DNA from 2 places in the Embleya sp. NPDC020630 genome. Region 2 is predicted to be linked to the other one. Evidence: riboswitches for the same ligand, from Rfam matches in the RefSeq annotation. Region 2 holds a riboswitch; the other holds the start of a gene.
The links. A riboswitch is a leader RNA that binds a small molecule or an ion and turns the genes downstream of it on or off. The one in region 2 is predicted to bind thiamine pyrophosphate.
Positions count from the first base shown of each region.

Region 1: another riboswitch for thiamine pyrophosphate. It lies ahead of ACH4XV_RS18005 (purine-cytosine permease family protein); the one in region 2 lies ahead of thiO (glycine oxidase ThiO).

Region 1 covers NZ_JBIRUB010000004.1:448,345-458,148, forward strand. The annotation lists gene ACH4XV_RS17985 (hypothetical protein) at 1-139, opposite strand, end outside; gene ACH4XV_RS17990 (hypothetical protein) at 151-861, opposite strand; gene ACH4XV_RS17995 (alpha/beta fold hydrolase) at 964-2,568, opposite strand; gene ACH4XV_RS18000 (CHAT domain-containing protein) at 2,889-4,103, shown strand; TPP riboswitch at 4,165-4,308, shown strand; gene ACH4XV_RS18005 (purine-cytosine permease family protein) at 4,304-5,671, shown strand; gene ACH4XV_RS18010 (NADPH-dependent F420 reductase) at 5,705-6,343, opposite strand; gene ACH4XV_RS18015 (inositol monophosphatase family protein) at 6,401-7,213, opposite strand; gene ACH4XV_RS18020 (LysR family transcriptional regulator) at 7,328-8,239, shown strand; gene ACH4XV_RS18025 (hypothetical protein) at 8,442-9,467, opposite strand; gene ACH4XV_RS18030 (TetR/AcrR family transcriptional regulator) at 9,564-9,804, shown strand, end outside.
Region 2 covers NZ_JBIRUB010000003.1:263,049-272,852, forward strand. The annotation lists gene ACH4XV_RS12625 (phytoene desaturase family protein) at 1-989, shown strand, start outside; gene ACH4XV_RS12630 (hypothetical protein) at 1,017-1,310, opposite strand; gene metF (methylenetetrahydrofolate reductase [NAD(P)H]) at 1,543-2,496, opposite strand; gene ACH4XV_RS12640 (polyprenyl synthetase family protein) at 2,661-3,752, shown strand; gene ACH4XV_RS12645 (ribonuclease domain-containing protein) at 4,243-4,755, opposite strand; gene thiE (thiamine phosphate synthase) at 4,891-5,535, opposite strand; gene ACH4XV_RS12655 (Rv2175c family DNA-binding protein) at 5,546-5,911, opposite strand; gene ACH4XV_RS12660 (NAD(P)/FAD-dependent oxidoreductase) at 5,958-7,142, opposite strand; TPP riboswitch at 7,259-7,370, shown strand; gene thiO (glycine oxidase ThiO) at 7,366-8,550, shown strand; gene thiS (sulfur carrier protein ThiS) at 8,547-8,774, shown strand; gene ACH4XV_RS12675 (thiazole synthase) at 8,780-9,574, shown strand; gene pknB (Stk1 family PASTA domain-containing Ser/Thr kinase) at 9,671-9,804, shown strand, end outside.

The sequences.
Region 1 (9,804 bases), on a different contig from region 2:
CGACCACCGGATCCGAAGGCGCCCCCGTCGGCTCGCCCGGGCCGCCCGGGTCGACCGCCCCGCCGGGCACCTCGGGCTCGACCCGCCACCCGGTCCGAAGTACGAACCCCGTGATTCCGCCCCCGAGATCGACGACCACGCCCGGGGGAATCACCTTGACGACCCGTCCGGTGACCGACTGGAGGACATCTCTGGCGTGCGAAGGAAACCGAGGACGCCGTCGGGAGCACAGTCCGGATCCACGAACACCCCGACGTCGTGGAGCCCGGTCGCGACCACCCCGGTGACGATGTCTCCGATCCGGAGCGTGGCCAGGAACGTGTGGCGTTCCTCGGCCGCCGTCTCGTTGCTCCGCCAACGGGCCCGGAGCACGCCGTCGGCGTCGGGCAGGACGCCGGTGGACAGCGGTCGGCGGTCGACCTCCCGCACGGGAACGAGGGCGGCCCGGTGGCCCGGGGCGGCGGAAACGTAGGGGTTGGGGACGTCCGCACGCGCCATTTGCGGCTCAGCGACGCATTCGGGATGGAATCGTCCGTTGGGGTGTTGTCGAACGAGCCAGGCGAGCCGCTCCCGACGCGCGATCCCCGCCCGGACCTCCTCGGCGTCCTCGGACAGGTCCGGCCAGACCGCCAACCGGGCCCGAGGCGTCAGTCGTGTGCGCGTGGAGCGGATGTCGGCCTCGTCGGTGAGGCGATACCAGCGGTACGCATTGCCGAGGTGGCACTCCTCCAGGAGCACACCGCCTCGGTCGGCGATCAGGCCGGCCACCTCGGTCCAGAACGCCTCGTCGGCGGCACGATCGTCGACCACCCGGTCGCCCGCCGGATCGTACGGCGAACTCGCGACATGGTTCACGAACAAGCCCAGCACTCGGGCTCGGGCATCGGCCGGCACCCGGGCCGGGCTGTTCCGGTGCCCTCGGGCGAAGCGCGCCGAAGGCACCGGAACCGTCGGGATGTGGCCTCAGGCGCGGGTCGGGATGCTCAGCGTCGAGGGGTCGTTCCGGGGTGAGGTGAAGGTGAGTTGGCTGCCGAGGGGGTTGTGTTGGAGGTAGAGGGGGTCGACCGTGTCGATGACCGCGGCCAGGCTGTGGCCGGCCGGGACGTCGTAGGACGTGGCGGTCAGGTCGAGGTCGATCGGGAAGGGGATGCCCGGGGTTTTGGCGTGGAAGGTGTATGGGGCGTGGGTGACGAGTTTGCCGATGCCCAGCGGGCCTACGTCGTATAGGTAGGCGAAGATCGTTCCGCTTTCGTGGGATGCGGTGATCGTGGTGTGCAGCTTGGTGGTGCCGCGGACCCTGGTTGCCGTGGCGTATCGGTCGGATTGCCAGACGGCGGCGAAGGCCCTGGGCAGGAGCGGGATCGACGCGGTCGGTGGGGCCTTGAGGAACTGGTCGAGGATGCTGGACAGGAAGATCGTGCCGCCGTCGGCCCCGGAGTCGATGCCGGTCAGGATGCGGCGGGTGTCGGTGAGCGCGAGGGTGCGGGTCGCGTTCGCCGCGGCGGGCCAGTTCGGGTAGCCCTCGTAGCCGCCGCCGGTGCGGGACTTCAGCTGTACCGCCGGCTCCCGGTCGATGCCGTTGTCGATGCCCCTGAGGTGGTGGTCGAGCCAGCGGGTCGAGTCGGCCCAGACGTCGTTGGGCAGGCCGAACAGGCCGCCCGCCTCGGCGGTGGCGTGGTCGCCGGGGCGGAATTCGAGGCGCTTGGGGCCGGTCAACCCGCCGAAGAAGTCGGCGTATTGGTCGGGCGGGAAGAGCGAGTCGCCCCACGCGTTGCCGAGCATGATCGCGGGGGCGTTGGCGTTGATCCGGTCGAGGTAGGTCGCCGGGGAGCGTTTGGCGCCCCACGCCAGCATCTCCGGCTCCTTGGCGAGATTGCCGGAGAGGAAGTTCTCCAGGATTTCGGTGAGTTCGGCGCTGGGCCGGCCGGTGAGGAAGCCGGCTCCGCCCAACAGCGCTGCGGCCTGGGCGTGTTCGGTCCGGCCGGCGTAGATCGACTCGATCAGGTCGGCCCAGCCGCTCATCGCGACGACGGCCTTGATCCTGGGGTCGAACGCGGAGGCCAGGAGGCTGATTCCGGCGCCGTAGGAGACGCCGGCCATGCCTATTCGGGCCGGGTCGGCGGGCGTGTTGGCCAGCGCCCAGTCGATCACCCTGGACGCGTCGGCGATGTCCGGCGGCCCGGCGGTCTCGATCTCGCCGCCGGATTGCCAGAATCCGCGCGAGTTGTAGCCGATCACGACGTAGCCGCGGTCGGCGAGTTGTCGTGCGGGGACGACGTATTCGATCTGGGGCATCGCCCAGCTGGTCGGCAGTACGACCACCGGGTAGCGGGTGCCGGGCGCGCCGCCGGTGGGGGTGATGACGTTGGCGGCCAGCTTGGTGCCGCCGTCGCCGGGGATGTCGACGAAGCGCGGGGACGAGCCGGCGGCGGACTGCACGACCGTCGCCGTGGTGGGGATGGGGGCGGCGCCGGCCGAGGCGACCTGGCCGAGGGCGGTCCCGGCGAGGAGCGCGGCCGAGACGACGGCGGCCGCACGAGCGCGTGGGCGCAGGCGGAATCGACCCATCAGGGTCTCCTGACGTCATGGTCGGGGCGTGACCCGACCCGCGAGAATGCATGGTGAGGCGACGCCAGGGGACGGCGTCGGGGGGTGACTCACGAGTAAGTTACGCGCCGGTAAACCAAGACGGAAGTGCCACGCGGCGATCGACTGAGGCACCGCCCCGCACCCGAGTACGGTGGTCCCGGCACGTGGGGCAAGCGGGGGTGAACGTGGAGCGCGCGCAACATACCGAACGCGCAGCGCGGGTCGAGCACATCGACACCGACGCCGACACCGAAACACGGCGCGCCCGGGACCGAGGCGAACGCGGCCGGCTCCGCTGCATGGATGCCTTGGCGGATGACGCGGCCCGCCGCACCCTGCCCGGGGCCTCGGAGGCGACCGGCGGGCCGAACCGGGTCGGCGGCCCGCACGCGACCGTCCGGCGAACCACACCCGGCAGGGCGGACCCGAGCGCCGGCCCCCACGCCCTCCCCGAAGCCCTCACCCTTCTCACCGAAGCTCTCGCCGCGCTCCCCGCCACCGATCCGTGCTGGCCGGAATTCGCCTACGCGGCCGGCGTTGCCTACGGTGCTCTGGCGGACCACGACGGCGATGCCGACACCCGGGACCAGGCTCGGGTCTGCTTCCGGCGGGCCCGTCGTGCCGCGGCGGCGGATGCCCACCTCTTTCAGGCCGCCACCCACGTGGGTGACGCCCGCGTCGGTGCCGGCCCCGCCGCCGGCGAGTGGCGTGCCCTCCTCGACCCGCCCCCCGCCGCCGAGATCGCCGTCGCACTGCGCCGCCTCGGCGCCCACGCGCTGGTCCAACTCGTCCCCGGGGCCGCCGTGGTCAGCGGCGTCGACGGCTCGACCCGGCTCCTCGACCTGCCCGGACTCGACTACGGCCTGGACCTGCCCGACGGCGACCCGGAGCACCTGTCCGACTTCCTCGACGCCCTCTGTGCCTGGGCCTGGGACGCGGTGATGGCCCCCGTACTCGCCGCCGTCACCGGCACGTTCGGCCGCACGCCGTCCCTGGTCCTGCTGCCCACGGGCCCGTTCGCCTCGGTGCCCTGGCACGCCGCCTGGTCGACCGTCGACGGCCGCCGCCGACACGCGCTCCAGGTCGCGCAGATCTCGTACATCGCCTCGCCCCGCCTGCTGTGCGACATCGCCGCGCGCCCGACGGCCGACCCGCACCACAACCGACACCGCCCGATCGAAATCGGCCACACCGCCGGCGACCCGATCGTGTTCGCCCCCGACCGCGCCGCCGGATCCGCCGCCGAGCACCTGGCCGCCGGCGCCCACACCGTGGTGTCCACCCTCTGGCCCGTGGGCCCGACCACCGCCGCGCTGGTCCTGTACATGGCCCACCACTACCTCAACCGCCGCGACCTCCCGCCGGCCCAGGCGCTCCGCACCGCCCAGCTCTGGATGCGCGACCCCAAACGCGGGATCCCCACCGCGATGCCCGCCGAACTCGCCGCGCAGGCCCGGGAGATCACCCCGAACGACCTCACCGGCTGGGCCGCCTTCACCCACTCCGGCCAGTGAGCCGCCGCACGCCGACCCCCACCCCGCCTTCCCAAGCCCCCCGCCGGGAGCGTACTGTTCGCCACGCCATCGCGGGAGCTCGGACCAACCGGGCTGAGAGGGCGGCATGGGGTGTCGGCGGCGAGCCGGCGCACACCCCGGGGCCACCGACCGCTTGAACCTGTCCGGGTAATGCCGGCGTAGGGAGAGCAGGTAGAGCCATGTCGGCTCCAGCAGTGGACGACGCACGCCCCGCCGCGACACACCCGGCGACCGAGGCTCCGCTGGTCCTGGACACCGCGCCGCCGCGCACCCTCGGCTTCCGCGACCAGGCCGCGTTCTGGGCCAACCTCGGGGTGAGCCTCCTCGGCTTCTCCGGTGCCCTGTTCGTGCTGGCCCCGGCGGGCTATCCGCAACTGTCCATGGTCGCCGCGATCGTCGCGGCGATCGGCGGCACGCTGCTCGGCACGCTCATGGTCGCCGTCGCCGGCATCCCCGGCGCCCGCAGCGGCGCGCCCGCGATGACGGTGCTGCGCGGGTTGTTCGGCACGAAGATCTCGTATGTGCCGACCGTGTTCAACATCGTCCAGTGCATCGGCTGGGGCACCTTCGAGCTGCTGGTCATCTCGCTGGGCATCGAGGCGATGACCGACGGCGACGGTCCGCACTGGCTCTACATCGTCGCCGCCGGCACGGTCACCACCGCGATGACCCTGCGCCCGCTCGGCATGCTGCGTATCCTGCGCCGCTACGTGACGATCGCGGTGGGCATCGCGATGCTCTACTTCTCGGTCCAGCTGTGGCGCGAGGGGCTGCCGCCGATGACCGAGGGCTCGTGGTCCGGGTTCTTCCCGGCGATGGACGCCGCGCTCGCGGTCGCGGTCTCGTGGGTACCGCTGGCCTCCGACTACACCCGCCACTCGCGCGGCACCAAGCCGGCGTTCTGGGCCGCGCTGAGCGGATTCTCCGTCACCAGCATCTGGTGCTACCTGCTCGGCCTGGTCGCCCTCGCCCAGGTGGGCGGCGACGCGGACAAGATCTTCGACTCGTTCCTGGGCGTCACCGCCGGTTGGGTCTTCTTCGCGGTCCTGGTCATCCGCGAGGTCGACCAGAGCTTCGCCAACGTCTACAGCACCGCGATGTCGATCCAGAACCTCGCGCCGCGCGTCGACCGCCGGATCCTCTGCCTGGGCGTGGGCGCGCTGGTCACTGCGTTCGCGCTGATGGTGAACGACTTCGACACCTACGCGAGCTTCCTGTCCCTGATCGGCTCGATCTTCATCCCGCTGCTCGGCGTGCTGGCGGTGGACCTGTTCGCCGGTCGCGGTCGCGCCGGCTGGGATCTGGGCGATCACGCGCCGGCCCGCTGGGTGATGCTCGCGCCGTGGCTGCTCGGCTTCTGCATGTACCAGCTGATCAACCCCGGCACGGTCGAGTGGTGGGTGGACTTCTGGACCCCGATCCAGGACACGCTCCACATCCACGCCCAACGCTGGACCTCGGCCTCCCTGTTCTCCTTCGCCCTCGCCGGCGCCACCGCGTACATCGCGGTCGCGTGGGACTGTCGGCGAGCGCCCGCCACGCGCTGAGCCAAACCAGCCGGGTCAAGCGGGTCAGCCGGGTCAGCGGGCGATGGCAACGGCGAACGGCCGGAAGCCGTGCCGGCGTATGACGTGCGGCACCACCAGGATCATCGCCTCGGTGGCGCGAGCCGTACCGATGCCACCGAGGTCCTCGATCCATCCGGACCGCCATCCCAGGTCGCCGAGCAGACCCGCCACGGCCCTCTTCGCCTGCTCGTCGTCGCCCGACAGATAGGCGGTCGGCGGAGTGGCCAGGGTTTCGGGCGCGGTCATGACCATGAACAGCATGGTGTTGAGCGTCTTGACCACCCGCGTGTCGGGCAGCGCGGCCTGAATTCGCTCGGCGAGGCTGCCGTCGGGATAGACCAGCTCACCGGGCAGCCCGTCGTCGGTATCGCGGGTCGCGTTGGAGACGTCGACCAGGATCTTTCCGGCGAGTTCGGCGCGCAGGTCGGACAGCCGCCCCAGGGCGGTGTCCCCGGGCGTCGCGTTGATCACGATGTCCGCGGTGCGAGCGGTGGTGCGCTGGTCGGCAAAGGAGATGCGGGGGTCGGCGGCGCCGGCGGCGTCCTCCGACGGGCTCCGGTGGCCCAGGGTGACGCGGTGCCCGGCCGCGGCGAATTTGTGGGCGAGGTTCGCGCCGACGCGGCCGGCGCCCAGGATGCCGATGTTGGTCATGACGTGATGCTCCTTGCGGTATTGGCGGGAAACGAACAGCAGTGATGCCCGGGCCGCTCAGGCGACCGCCGACAGCACCCCAAGCGCCGCAGCGTGAATACCGGGCGCAGCGGCGAGGAAGTCCGGACTACCCGTGGTCCACGGCTCACCCGCCAGGTCGGTGACGACACCCCCGGCCTCGGCAACCAACAAAGCGCCGGCGACCAGCCCGGACCGAACATCGGAGAACTGCCAGAACGCGTCCATACCCCCGCCGGCAACGTGAATGAGCTGCAAGGTCGCAGGAACGGACACCCGTACGACAAGGCCGTTGACCAGCATCGCGGTCACCGATTCGCCGATCCGCCGGAATGTGTTCCCGTCCTCCCCCGGCCTGGCCTGACCGGTCCCGGTGAGCGCGGCGCCGAGGTCGGTCTTGGCGGACACCTTCAAGGGACGCCCATCGAGCCACGCGCCACCGCCCGCGGTGGCGGTGTACGTGTCACCGGTCAGCGGCAGGTGGACCACGGTCAGCACCGGCCGGTTGTCGCGCACCAGGGTGGCCGTGACGCCCCAGTCGGACATCCCGTGTACGTGGTTGATGTTGCCCTCGGCCGGATCGACGACCCACCACTCCCCGACCGGGAGCGGACCGCCGGCCAGCTCGTCCTCGGCCCACCGCGATCCGGGCCGCGCCCGCAGCAGCGGTTCGCGCAGCACGTTCAGCACCGCGTCGTCGTTGGCGTGGATCTCCTCGACGATCTCGCTCGGGCTCACGGCTCGGGCATGCGGGGTGTACCGGTCGCGCAGGATCGCACCGGCGGCCCGCACCGCGGCGGTCACAGCCGGCATCAGCGGCGTGTCGGCGTCGAAGGGCAGGGCTGTACTCATGATCGGCTCCCGGGTTTCGGTGGTTGCGCGCGGCTTCCGCTCGCCCGCACTTCGAAGCTAGAACCGCCGCCGATTAACAACAAGTGCATGCTTCTCACTCGTAGAGTTACTCCCATGCAACTGGATCTGAACCTGCTCACGGCCCTGGACGCGCTCCTCGAAGAGGGCAGCGTCGCCGGCGCCGCCGCTCGCCTCCACGTCACCGCGCCGGCGATGAGCCGCTCGCTCGGCCGTATCCGCAAGGTCACCGGCGACCAGATCCTGGTCCGCACCGGCCGCAGCATGGTCCCCACCACCCGCGCGCTGGCGATGCGTGCCCAGGTCCACGTCATCGTGCAGCAGGCCCACCAGTTGCTGTCCGCGCGGCAGGAATTCGAACTGCCGGTCCTGCAAAGGGTGTTCACCGTGCGCTGGCACGACGCCCTGACCGACGCCTGCGGCACCGACCTGATCGCCGCCGTGCACCGCCAGGCCCCCGGCGTGCAGGTGCGGCTGTCCGCCGAACCGGGCACGGACACCCCCGAACTGCGCCGGGGCGAGGTCGACCTCGAATCCGCGTCCGCCCGGCCGACCCTGCCCGACATCCGCCACCGGCTCATCGGCCGGGACCGGCTCGTCGTCGCCGTCCGCCCCGGCCACCCGCTCACCGAAGGCCCCGTGAGCGTCGAGCGCTACTCGGCCGCCGACCACGTCACCGTCTCGCGGCGGGGGCGCCTGCGCGACCCGATCGACGACGCCCTGGCGACACTCGGCCACGAACGACGCGTCGTCGCCGCCGCGCCCACCGCCGCCCTCGCGATGCGGCTCGCCCTGGACACCGGCCTGGCGGTCTGCCTCCCGGACGCGGTCACCCACACGGCCCGCGAGCGACTCGGCCTGATCACCGTGCCGCTGCCGGTCCCGATGCCGGCCACGCCGCTGTACCTGCTGTGGCACCAACGCCACGACGACGACCTCGCACACACCTGGCTACGCGACCTGGCCACCGAGACCATCCGGGCGCTGTTCCCGCCATCCACCCAATAGCGGCACGAAAACCAAGCACCACAAAGCAATCTGACGACGCATCAGACGCAGGCTCGGCATCCCCTTGCCCTTGGCTTACCCGCCCTCCTCCCGCGCGAAATCGGCCCCGGTGTCCTGGCTCGGACAGCAACGGAGACAGGAGGAAGAGCTTCCGGGGCCTCATCCGTCCCCACGTCTTGATCCCGATCGGTCCCAGGCGGACTCAGGCGCGGTAGTGGTCGGCGATTGCGGTGAAGGCGGCCTTGGGCTCCCAGGGCAGGTCGGGGTAGGTGTCGCCGTGGCGGTCCTCGAGGATCTTGACGATGCCGAGGCTGGCGAGGTCGAGGTCGTCGCGGGGGTCGCCGTCGGGGCGGTGGGGCAGGTTGTATAGCGCGAAGAGGAACACGAACGCGCTGTCGACGCCCTCGGAGTCGAAGATCTCCAGCAGTTCGCTCAGGTACGCCGCTTGGCCGGCCTCGTCGCGCTCGTACTCCCCGATCAGCCGGAGCGGCGCGCCGGTGGCTCCGTCGGTTTCGAGAACGCCCATGCTGCGCGGTGCGACATCACCCGCCCCGCGCCAGGTGGCGGTGCCGAAGCCGGTGATGGCGACCGGTTTGGTCTGGGCGACGAGGCTGCGCACGGCGTCGCGGAAGCGGTCGGCCACCTCCGCGGAGCGGATGAGTTCGAAGGTCGTGAAGTCGAACAAGTCCCAGTCGACGCCCTCGAACTGGATGGCGGCGTAGGTGACCTTGCCGTGGAAGCGCTCGCGGACCACCGCCACGGCTTCGCGAAGGAAAGCATTGAGACGGCTGCCGACTGCGGCGATTCTCTCGGGCCGACGGGCCGGGTCGCCCAGCAGCAGGCCGAGTCGCTCTTCGGTGCTGTCGCCTTCAAGAAACCCATGGTTCATGACGGTCAGTTCCACGCCGGTGACGAACACGACCTCGGCTCCTTGCCTGCGAAGTCGCTCGGCCCGTTCCGCGCAGTCGGCGAGCAGGATGAGGATGTCGTCGGGCGTCAGCTCCAGCGGGTAGGGCGAGAACCAGATCTCCAGTCCGAGTTCGGCGGCGTGGCGGGCGGCGAGCTCCAGGCGGTCCGGGTCGCCGCCGGTGAGATGGACGGCGTTGCAGTGGAGATCGTCGCGGATGATGGTCAGCTCCTTCCTGACCTGGTCGGGGTCGAAGTGCTCCCGGGAGTAGCTGCCGTTGCGGAGGAAACCGGTGTCGTAGCAGATGCCCTTGGCTCGCATGCGTCTGATTCCTTTCTGCGGAGGGCCCGAGCGTAGGGACAAATAATGCGTGCACGCAAGTTTGCGCACACGCATTGAGGCTGGGATACTTCGAGGGTGACGACAAGGCGGACCGGTCTGCGCGAGCAGAAGAAGCAGGCCACCCGAGTGGCACTGCGCGAGGCGGCACTGCGGCTGGCCCTCCGGCACGGGCCCGACAACGTCCGCATCGACGACATCGCCGACGCGGCCGGCGTATCGCCGAGGACCTACAACAACTACTTCTCCAGCCGCGAACAGGCGATCGTCGCCGCCGTCACCGCCGAACGGGAGTCACGGGTCGCCGCGGCGTTGGCCG
Region 2 (9,804 bases):
GGGCCGACCTGCGCGTCACCGCCCCGTGGCGCTCGTTGCGCTCGCTCGGCCGGGCCACGCTGAGCGATCCCCGGTTGCGCGCCCACCTGGAGCGCTTCGCCGCCGAGGCGGGCTGCCATCCGGGCAAGGCGCCCGCGACGCTGGCCACGCTGCCCTACCTGGAGGAGACCTTCGGGGTGTGGTGGGTGCGCGGCGGCCTGCACCGGATGACCGAGGCACTGCACGCGCGCTGCCTGCAGCGGAAGGTGAAGGTGCGCACCGACACCGAGGTCGTCGCGATCGAGCGCGAGGGCGACCGGGTCGGCGGGGTGCGCCTGGCCGACGGCGGGCGCCTGGCCGCCGACATCGTGATCACCGACCTGCCCACCGACCCGCACGCGGCCGGGCTGCTGTCCGGCCCGGGGGCCGCCGGGGCGCGGCGGGTGCCGGCCGCCTCCGCGACGCTCGAACTGCATCTCGCGCTGCGTGGGCACACCCCCGGGACGCCGCACCGCACCTATCTGTTCGCGGACGATCCGGGCCGGGAGCCGGACGCGCTGTTCGCCCGACGCCCCGCGCCGCCGAACGATCCGACGGTGTGCGTGCTCGCCCCCGACGACTCGACGCTGGCCCCCGAGGGGCACAGCGCGTGGACGGTACAGCTGCGCGTGCCGCCGCACGGCATCGTGGACTGGGCCTCGGCCGCCGTCCGGGACGCCTACCCCACGACCCTGCTCGACCTGATGGCCCGGCGCGGCCTCGACGTGCGCGACCGGGTCCTGTGGTCGGAGTTGCGCACCCCGGCCGACGTGGCGGCGGCCACCGGTGCCCCGGGCGGCGCGGTGCCGGGCGCGGGCGCCGACGGGCCGCGCAGCGCGCCGCGCCGGGTGCCGAACCGGTCGGCCGTACCGGGCCTGTTCTCGGTCGGCGCGAGTGCCCATCCGGGCGGCGGGCTGCCCCGGGTCGGCATGTCGGCGGCGCTGGTGGCCGAGCTGATCGGGCGCGCGTAGGGCGCGGCTCGCGGTGTGCGGCCGGGTTCAGCGGGCCTTGGCCCGGCGGCCCTTCGGGCGGCGACCGCTGACCGTCCAGCCGTGGTGGTACGCCTTGCGCACATAGCGCGTGGTCAGGAACTGGCCGACCGCGAAACAGAACACGCCGATGCCGACCACCACCGGGTTCTTGATGCCGACACCGGCGGCCACGCCGACGAAGCCGACGAAGGCCAGCACGCGGTAGCGGAACGGGGCGCCGTGTTGCCACAACACCTCGGTCAGCAGCCACAGTCCGATCGGCACGAACAGGATGTAGAGCACCACCAGGCCGAACTGCACGGTCGATCCCTCCGTTACCGGTTCGTGGCCTCACCCTAGCGCGCGTCTTCAGGCCCCGTCGGGCTCCACGACACCCGGCACCGCACCTCGCCACCCCGGAGAAACAGGCGAATAGAACCACTCTGCACCTGCTTCTCCGGCACGCCGATGCACGGCACCGAACGCCGCGGAGCCCGACGGGGGCCTGAAGACACGTACTAGAGGGTGAACCAGCCGTCGGGACGCAAGCGTGTCAGCCGACTTCGGTCGAGCCGGCGCCCCGCGCCGCGCCCGCCTCCCTGTCCAGCCCGAGGTTCTGGTAGATCTCGGTGGTCGCGGTCGACCGGTTCAAGGTGATGAAGTGCAGGCCCGGCGCGCCCTCGGCGAGCAGCCGCTCGGACATCCGGGTGGCGTATTCCACCCCGATCGTGCGCACCGCCGCCCGGTCGTCGCCCGCCGCCTCGACCGCCGCCGACAGGTCGGCCGGCACCGAGCAGCCGCTCAGCTCGCCGGCACGCACCAGCGTGGTCGGGCTGGTCACCGGCATCACCTCGGGGATGATCGGGATGTCGCACCCGGCCGCCGCGACCCGGTCGCGCAGGCGCAGGTAGTCCTCGACGTCGAAGAACATCTGGGTGATCGCGTAGTCGGCGCCCGCGCGGCACTTGGCCACGAAGTGCCGGATGTCCTCGTCCCAGTTGTTCGAACGCGGGTGCATCTCCGGGAACGCGGCGATGCCCACGCAGAAGTCGCCGGACGCGCGCAGCAGCTCGACCAGCTCGACGGCGTAGGTGAAGCCGTCGGGGTGGGCGATCCACTCGCCCTTCGGGTCGCCCGGCGGGTCGCCGCGCAGCGCGAGCACGTTGCGCACGCCCGCGTTGGCGTACTGCCCGATGATGTTGCGCAGCTCGGCGCGCGAGTGGCCGACCGCGGTGAGGTGCCCCACGGGGGTGAGCGTGGTCTCGGTGGCGATCCGCTCGGTTGTGTCGACGGTCAGGCCCCGGCTGGAGCCGCCCGCGCCGTAGGTGACCGAGACGAAGGTCGGTGCCAGGGCCTCGACGCGGCGGATGGCCTCCCACAGGGTGCGGGTGCCCGCCTCCGTGCGTGGGGGCATGAACTCGAAGGAGAAGGACCGGGTGCCGTCCGCGAGGAGATCGCGAATGGCCGGAGTTCGACTGATTCGGGTGGCTGCCGCACCGAGAGACATGCAGGCAGGCTATCGGGCGTTCCGCGCGGCGAGGTAGACCTTCCACTCCGCGAGACGACCGGGCGCGCCGGGCTCGGCGGCGGGCGACCAGGGGACTCGCACCCGGCGCAAGTTAGGCTGCCCCGTATTTCCTGTTCGTTTCCCCGCCTTCGACGGAAGACTCCATGGCTGCCGAATCCTTCCCCGTACACCCCCTGGACCGGGGCGGCCTCCGGCAGCGGATCAATGCCGCGCTGGGCGAGTTCATGGACCGACAGGCGCGCGTGCTCGCCGACGTGGGCGAGGGCATGGTCCCGGTCACCGCGGCGCTGAACGACTTCGTGCTCGACGGCGGCAAGCGGCTGCGCCCAGGCTTTTGCTACTGGGGGTGGCGCGGGATCGCCGGTCCGGGACAGGCGGACGAGGCCATCGTGCGGGCGGCCACCGCGCTGGAGCTGCTCCAGGCCAGCGCGCTGATCCACGACGACCTGATGGACAGCAGCGACACCCGGCGCGGCAAGCCGGCCGTACACCGCCGGTTCGAGGGGCTGCACGGGGAGAGCGGCTGGACGGGCTCGGGCGAGTCGTTCGGCTCGGCGGCGGCGATCCTGCTCGGCGACCTGTGCCTGTCCTGGTGCGACGAGATGTTCGGTGCCAGCGGGGTGGACGACCGGGCGCTGCGCGCGGCCAAGCCGCTGTTCGACGTGATGCGCACCGAGGTGATGGCGGGCCAGTACCTCGACGTGCTGGAGCAGGCGATGGGCGGCGGCTCGGTCGAGCGGTCACGACGGGTGATGCGGTTCAAGTCCGCCAAGTACACGATCGAGCGCCCCCTGCACGTGGGGGCCGCTCTGGCCGGCGCGGACCCGGCCGCCCTCGCCGCCTACTCCGCCTACGGGCTGCCCCTCGGCGAGGCCTTCCAGCTGCGCGACGACGTGCTCGGCGTCTTCGGCGACCCCGAGCTGACCGGCAAGCCCGCCGGGGACGACCTGCGCGAGGGCAAGCGGACCGTGCTGCTCGCGCTGGCGGGCGAGCGGGCCGACGCCGCCCAGAGCGAGGTGCTCACCGCGCTGGTCGGCGATCCGGCGCTGAGCGACACCGGGGTCAAGGAGCTGCGCGCGGTGATCGAGGACACCGGCGCGCTCGCCGACGTCGAGACGATGATCACCGACCTGACCGCGCGGGCCCTGACCGCGCTGGCCGGCGCGCCGATCGCCGAGGACGCGCGCGAAGTGCTGCGCGAGCTGGTCGACGCCGCCACGGTGCGCAGCGTCTAGGCCCTGTCCGGCGGATCTTGGCGGGGTGTCCGGAGCGAGCGCGAAGGGTGTGCCGAGGGCCGCGGGTCGGTGGTGTTCGGGCTCGGCGATCCGTCCCCGGTGCGGGTGTGCGGGGTGCTCGTCCCCGTCCTCGGACAGCGCCTGCGGCGGATTGCGGCCGACCAGGTAGATCCCGCCGATCACGGCGACGAGGACGAGCAGCGGGAACAGCAGCGCGCCCCCGTTGTCCGGTGTCGCGCTCGGGCGCGACACCGGCGTCCCGGGGGCGCCGACCGCGAGCCGAGGGGTCGGGATCCGGGTCCGGCCGGGCGTCGTGGTGGGTGTCGCGGGGTGCGGCAGGTCGTGGGCGCGGGCATCCTCTGCGGACCCCGGACGGAAGGAGACGTCGGGTGTGTCCATCTCGGCAGTCTGGCCGCCGGATCGATCCGGTTCGGCCGGAATGCGCCATCCGCGAGCCCAACCACCCGATCGGCGCACACCGCGTCGCGGGTCAGGGCAGGACGGCCGCGAAGCTCGCGTAGTGGTCGTCGCTGTAGAAGCGCTCGGTGTTCTTTCCGGTGACGATCCGCCGTGCGCCGCGATCGGCGGACCCGGGGGTGCGGACCGTGTACTCGTGGTAGTAGCCGTCGGGTCTGCCGGGGAGCAGCTTCTCCCGATTGCCGAAGACGATGCCGTCGCGGGAGTACGGGAACGGGCCGCCGGCCGCGATCAGGGCCAGCGTCTCGCGGGCCTCGGCGGGCAGGTCGCCGGCGGCGACGGTACGCATCCGGGCGGGCACCCAGGTGGGACGCGCGGACGCGGTGTCGCCGCGGCGCGACACCGACGCGGTGCCGACGGACGTGCCGGCCGCGGTGGACGCCACAGGCGCCCGGGTCGCCCCGGCGCCGGGACGCGACCCGTCGCCGCCGCCGTCGCCGCGTGTGAGCGCGAAGACCAACGCGAGTGCCGCGACGAGCGCGAGCACCGTGACGACGATCAGATTGCGCCGCTGGGCACCGGACATGTCCCGCATCGTGCCGGCCCACCCGCCGCACCGAGCCGAGCCCGCGGACGTACGCGCCGAACGACACCCGAACCGCGTACACCGCCGCTCGGGCGCGGTCGGTCGGCCCGAGGTCGGCCCGAGGTCGGCCCGGGGTCAGCCCGAGGTCAGCCGTTCGACGAACCGGGCCGTCGCCTCGGCCGGGTCCGCGGCCTCGGTGATCGCCCGGACCACCACGACCCGGGTCGCCCCGGCGGCCAGCACCCGGTCGAGGTTGGTCAGGTCGATGCCGCCGATCGCGAACCACGGCCGGGTCGGGCGCAGCTCGGCGGTGTACCGCACCAGGTCCAGGCCCGGCGCGGGGCGGCCGGGCTTGGTCGGGGTCGGCCACACCGGTCCGGTGCAGAAGTAGTCCACCCCCGGCTCCACGATCGCCGCGTCCACCTCGGCCTCGGCGTGCGTGGAGCGCCCGATCAGCACGTCGCCGCCGATGATCGCCCGGGCCGCGGGGACCGGCAGGTCGTCCTGTCCCAGGTGCAGCACGTCGGGGCCGATCGTGTGCGCGACGTCGGCCCGGTCGTTGACCGCGAGCAGCTTCCCGTGTCGGCGGCAGGCGTCCCGGAACACCTCCAGGTATTCCAGCTCCGGTCGGGCCTCCAGGCCCTTCTGTCGCAACTGCACGATGTCCACGCCCGCGCCGAGCACCGCGTCCAGGAACGCGGGCAGGTCGCCCTGCCGCTCCCGCGCGTCGGTGCACAGGTACAGGCGCGCGTCGGCCAACCGTTCCTGACGGCTCGTCATCGGCCCGGCCTCAGATCGCCAGCGCCTGGGCGCGTCGCCGCACCTCGGTCATCCGGTTCTCCTGCAGCGCCTGTACCGGTGTGCCCGGCAGCGTGTCGTCGGCGGTGAACAGCCACTCGAGCGCCTCCTCGTCGGAGAAGTTCGAGTCGGCGAGCAGGGTCAGCGTGCCGACGAGGCCCTTGACGATGTTGCCGTCCTGGAAGAAGTCGGCGGGCACCTGCAGCGCCCGGTGCTCGCCGCGGCGCACCGCGAGGAACTTGCGCTCCTTGAGCTGCTGCCGGACCTTGAGGATGTCCACACCGAGGATCTCGGCGATCTCGGGGAGGGTCACCCAGGCGGGGACGAGGGCTTCGATTTTCGGGTCGATCTCGCTCATCCGGCCAAGTCTAGGTTCCGCGGCCGGTCCCGCTTGCCGGCGCCGGTCACCGGGCCGTCGACTTGAGCGGGTTCTCCGGGTCGGCGAAGCGTTCCCGGTCCACCGGGGTGGCCAGCTGCACGAGCTTGCGGCCCTGGGCGAGGTCGCGCGGACGGGCCACCGCGAGCAGCGCCACGAGCCGGTCGCCGGCGAACCAGCCCGCGGACCACTTGCCGTCCTCGCCGGCGTCGCGGAACACCAGTTCGTCGCCTTCGCCGTGCCGGCCGACGTACTGCACCATGCGGCCGAACTGGTCGGACCAGAAGTACGGGACCGGGTCGTAGGCCTGTTCGCCGCCGAGCAGGTTGGCCACGAGCACGCGCGGCGCCTGGAGCGCGTTGTCCCAGTGCTCGACGTGCATCCGGGTGCCGTAACGGGCGGACGGGAACTCGACGCAGTCGCCGACGGCGTGGACCCCGGGCATCGAGGTGGCCAGGTACTGGTCCACCTCGACGAAGCCCTGCGCGTTGCGGGCGACGGCGGATCCCGCCAGCCAGTCGGTGGCCGGGCGCACGCCGATGCCGACCACGATCGCGTCGGCGCGCAGCCGGCGGCCGTCGCTCAGGTGTACCGCGCCCGGCTCCAGGCGATCCACCCGCGCGCCGAGCAGCAGTTCCACGCCGGCCTCGGCGTACCAGGGCACGAAACGCTCGCCGATCGCGTCGGGGAAGGGCCCGGCGAGCGGGGCGTGCAGCGCCTCGACCACGGTGGTCGGGCAGCCGGCGGCGGCCGCGGCGGTGGCCACCTCGGCGCCGATCCAGCCCGCGCCGACGATCACCACGTGCGCGCCGGGCACGAGCGCGGTGCGCAGCGCGCGGGCGTCGTCGATGGTGCGCAGCACATGCACGCCGGGCACCTCGGCGGCGCCGGGCAGGTGCAGCACGCGCGATCCGGTGGCGATCACAAGGCGGTCGTAGGCGATCGGTCCCGCGTCGGTGTCCACCACACCCTCGCGCAGCCCCGTGGCGGTGCGGCCGAACAGCACCTCGGTGTCGAGCGCGGCCCAGTCCGCCTCGAAGGAGGTGTCGTCGGTCTTGCCGGCCAAGACCTCCTTCGACAGCGGCGGGCGGTCGTACGGCGCGTGCGCCTCGGCGCCGAGCAGGGTGACGCGCCCGGCGTACCCCTGTTCCCGCAGCGCCACCACGGTTTGCAGGCCGGCCATGCCGGCACCCACGACGAGCACGTTGTCCATGCGGGGCAGCCTATGACGCGCGCCCGGGTCGCCGACGAGCAGGGTCTTGACTCAGTCAAGGAGATCGGCGGGTGCCGCTCGGGCGCCCCGGATGGCGTCCGGGACGTGTCGTAGTGTGGAGAGGTCACGGGAGCCCGGTGAGACCGGGCTGAGAGGGGGGCTGCGAGCCCCCGACCGTCCGAACCTGATCCGGGTCATACCGGCGAAGGGAGTTCTGCTCATCATGTCCAACACCGGCACGGCCGGCCCCCCGGGCGTCGACGTCGTGGTCGTCGGCGCGGGCGTCGTCGGACTGTCGATCGCCTGGCGCGCCCGCACCAGGCACGGCCTCGCGGTCACCGTGGTCGACCCCGCCCCCGGCACCGGCGCCTCGCACGCCGCGGCGGGCATGCTCACGCCCGTCTCCGAACTCCAGTACGGCGAGGAGAGCCTGCTTCGGCTGAGCATCGAATCCGCCCGGCGCTACCCGGAGTTCGCCGCCGAGCTGGCCGACGCCGCGGGGCTGCCCTCGGGTTACCGCGCGTGCGGCACGATCGCGGTCGCGCTGGACGCGGACGACCGGGCGGTGCTCAAGGACCTGCACGCCTACCAGGAACGCCTCGGCCTGCGCTCGGACCGGCTGACCAGCCGCGAGTGCCGCCGCCTCGAACCCATGTTGTCCCCGGCGATCACCGGCGGCCTGTACGTCGAGGACGACCACCAGATCGACAACCGCGCCCTGGTCGCGGCGCTGCTCGCGGCCTGCGCGCGGGCGGGCGTGACGATCGTGCGCGAGGGCGTCGAACGGGTGCTGGTCGCGAACGAGCGCGCGTACGGTGTGCGGCTGCGCGACGGGCGGGCGCTGACCGCCGATCAGGTGCTGCTCGCCGCGGGGTGCCGCTCGGCGCGGATCCCGGGCCTGCCGCCCGAGGTGGTGCCCCCGGTGCGTCCGGTCAAGGGCGAGATCCTGCGGCTGGCCGTGCCGCCGGCGCTGCGCCCGCTGCTGTCCCGCAACATCCGGGGCGTGGTCAAGGGCGGCAGCATGTACCTGGTCCCGCGCGTGGACGGCGAACTGGTGATCGGCGCCACCGAGCACGACCTCGGATTCGACACCGAGGTCACCGCGGGCGGGGTCTACGAACTGCTCCGCGACGCGCACGAACTCGTCCCCGGCGTGACCGAGTTGCCGCTGGTCGAGACGCTCGCGGGGCTGCGCCCGGGCAGCCCGGACAACGCGCCGATCCTGGGTCGCTCCGCGCTGGCCGGTCTGGTGGTGGCAACCGGCCACTACCGGCACGGCATCCTGCTCACCCCGATCACCGCCGACACCGTGGCCGACGTGCTCGCGCACGGCACCGCCCCCGACCTCATCGCGCCCTTCGGGCCCGACCGTTTCACGACGAGCGCCGCCCGGAAGGTGATGGCATGACCGACATCGACGACATCGGGAGCATCGAGGTCTCCGTCAACGGCGACCGGCGCGATGTGGCGACCGGCACCACCGTGGCCGATCTGGTGGCCACGCTGACCACCGCCGCCAAGGGTGTGGCGGTCGCGGTCGACGAGGCCGTGGTGCCGCGCGGCGCGTGGGCCGAGACCGTGCTCGACGCGGGCAACCGCGTCGAGGTGCTGACCGCCGTGCAGGGAGGGTGACCACGATGGCCGACGACAAGCTGGTGATCGGCGGGGAGTCCTTCACGTCGCGGTTGATCACCGGAACGGGTGGTGCGCCGAGCCTGGAGGTGCTGGAGCAGGCGCTGATCGCGTCCGGCACCGAGATCACCACGGTGGCGATGCGCCGGGTGGACCCGGGGACCGCGGGCTCGGTGCTCGACGTGCTGCGCCGCCTCGGCATCCGGGTGTTGCCGAACACCGCCGGGTGCTTCACCTCGGGCGAGGCGGTGCTCACCGCGCGGCTGGCCCGGGAGGCGCTGGAGACCGACTGGGTCAAGCTCGAAGTCGTGGCCGACGAGCGCACGTTGTTGCCGGACGGGGTCGAACTGGTGGACGCCGCCGAACGGCTGGTCGACGACGGCTTCCGGGTGCTCGCGTACACCAACGACGACCCGGTGCTCGCACGCCGGCTCGAACAGGTGGGCTGTGTGGCGGTGATGCCGCTGGGGTCGCCGATCGGCTCGGGTCTGGGCATCCGCAATCCGCACAACATCCGACTGATCACCGAGCAGGCCGGCGTCCCGGTGGTGCTCGACGCGGGTCTGGGCACCGCCTCCGACGCGGCGCTCGCGATGGAGCTGGGCTGCGACGCGGTGATGCTGGCGACCGCGGTCACCCGGGCGCAGTCGCCGCTGCTGATGGCCGAGGCGATGCGGCACGCGGTGGAGGCGGGCCGACTCGCGTACCGCGCCGGGCGCATCCCGATGCGGCACCACGCGCACGCGTCGTCACCCATGGCCGGCATGCTGGACGCAAGCCCCGAACATCCCGCCTTCTGAGCCGTACCGGCCCGTGCGCCGCGTCGGCCCGGCGACGGGGGAACCATGGGGAAGACCGTCGGCGTCCACGAGGCAGTGGACCCTACACTCCTGAACATGGACACGACCTTGAATGATCCGCTCGTCGGGCGGCTGCTCGACGGTCGATACCGGGTCGATGCCCGAGTTGCCGCAGGTGGCATGGCCACGGTGTACCGGGCGCTCGACACTCGACTCGATCGCGTCGTCGC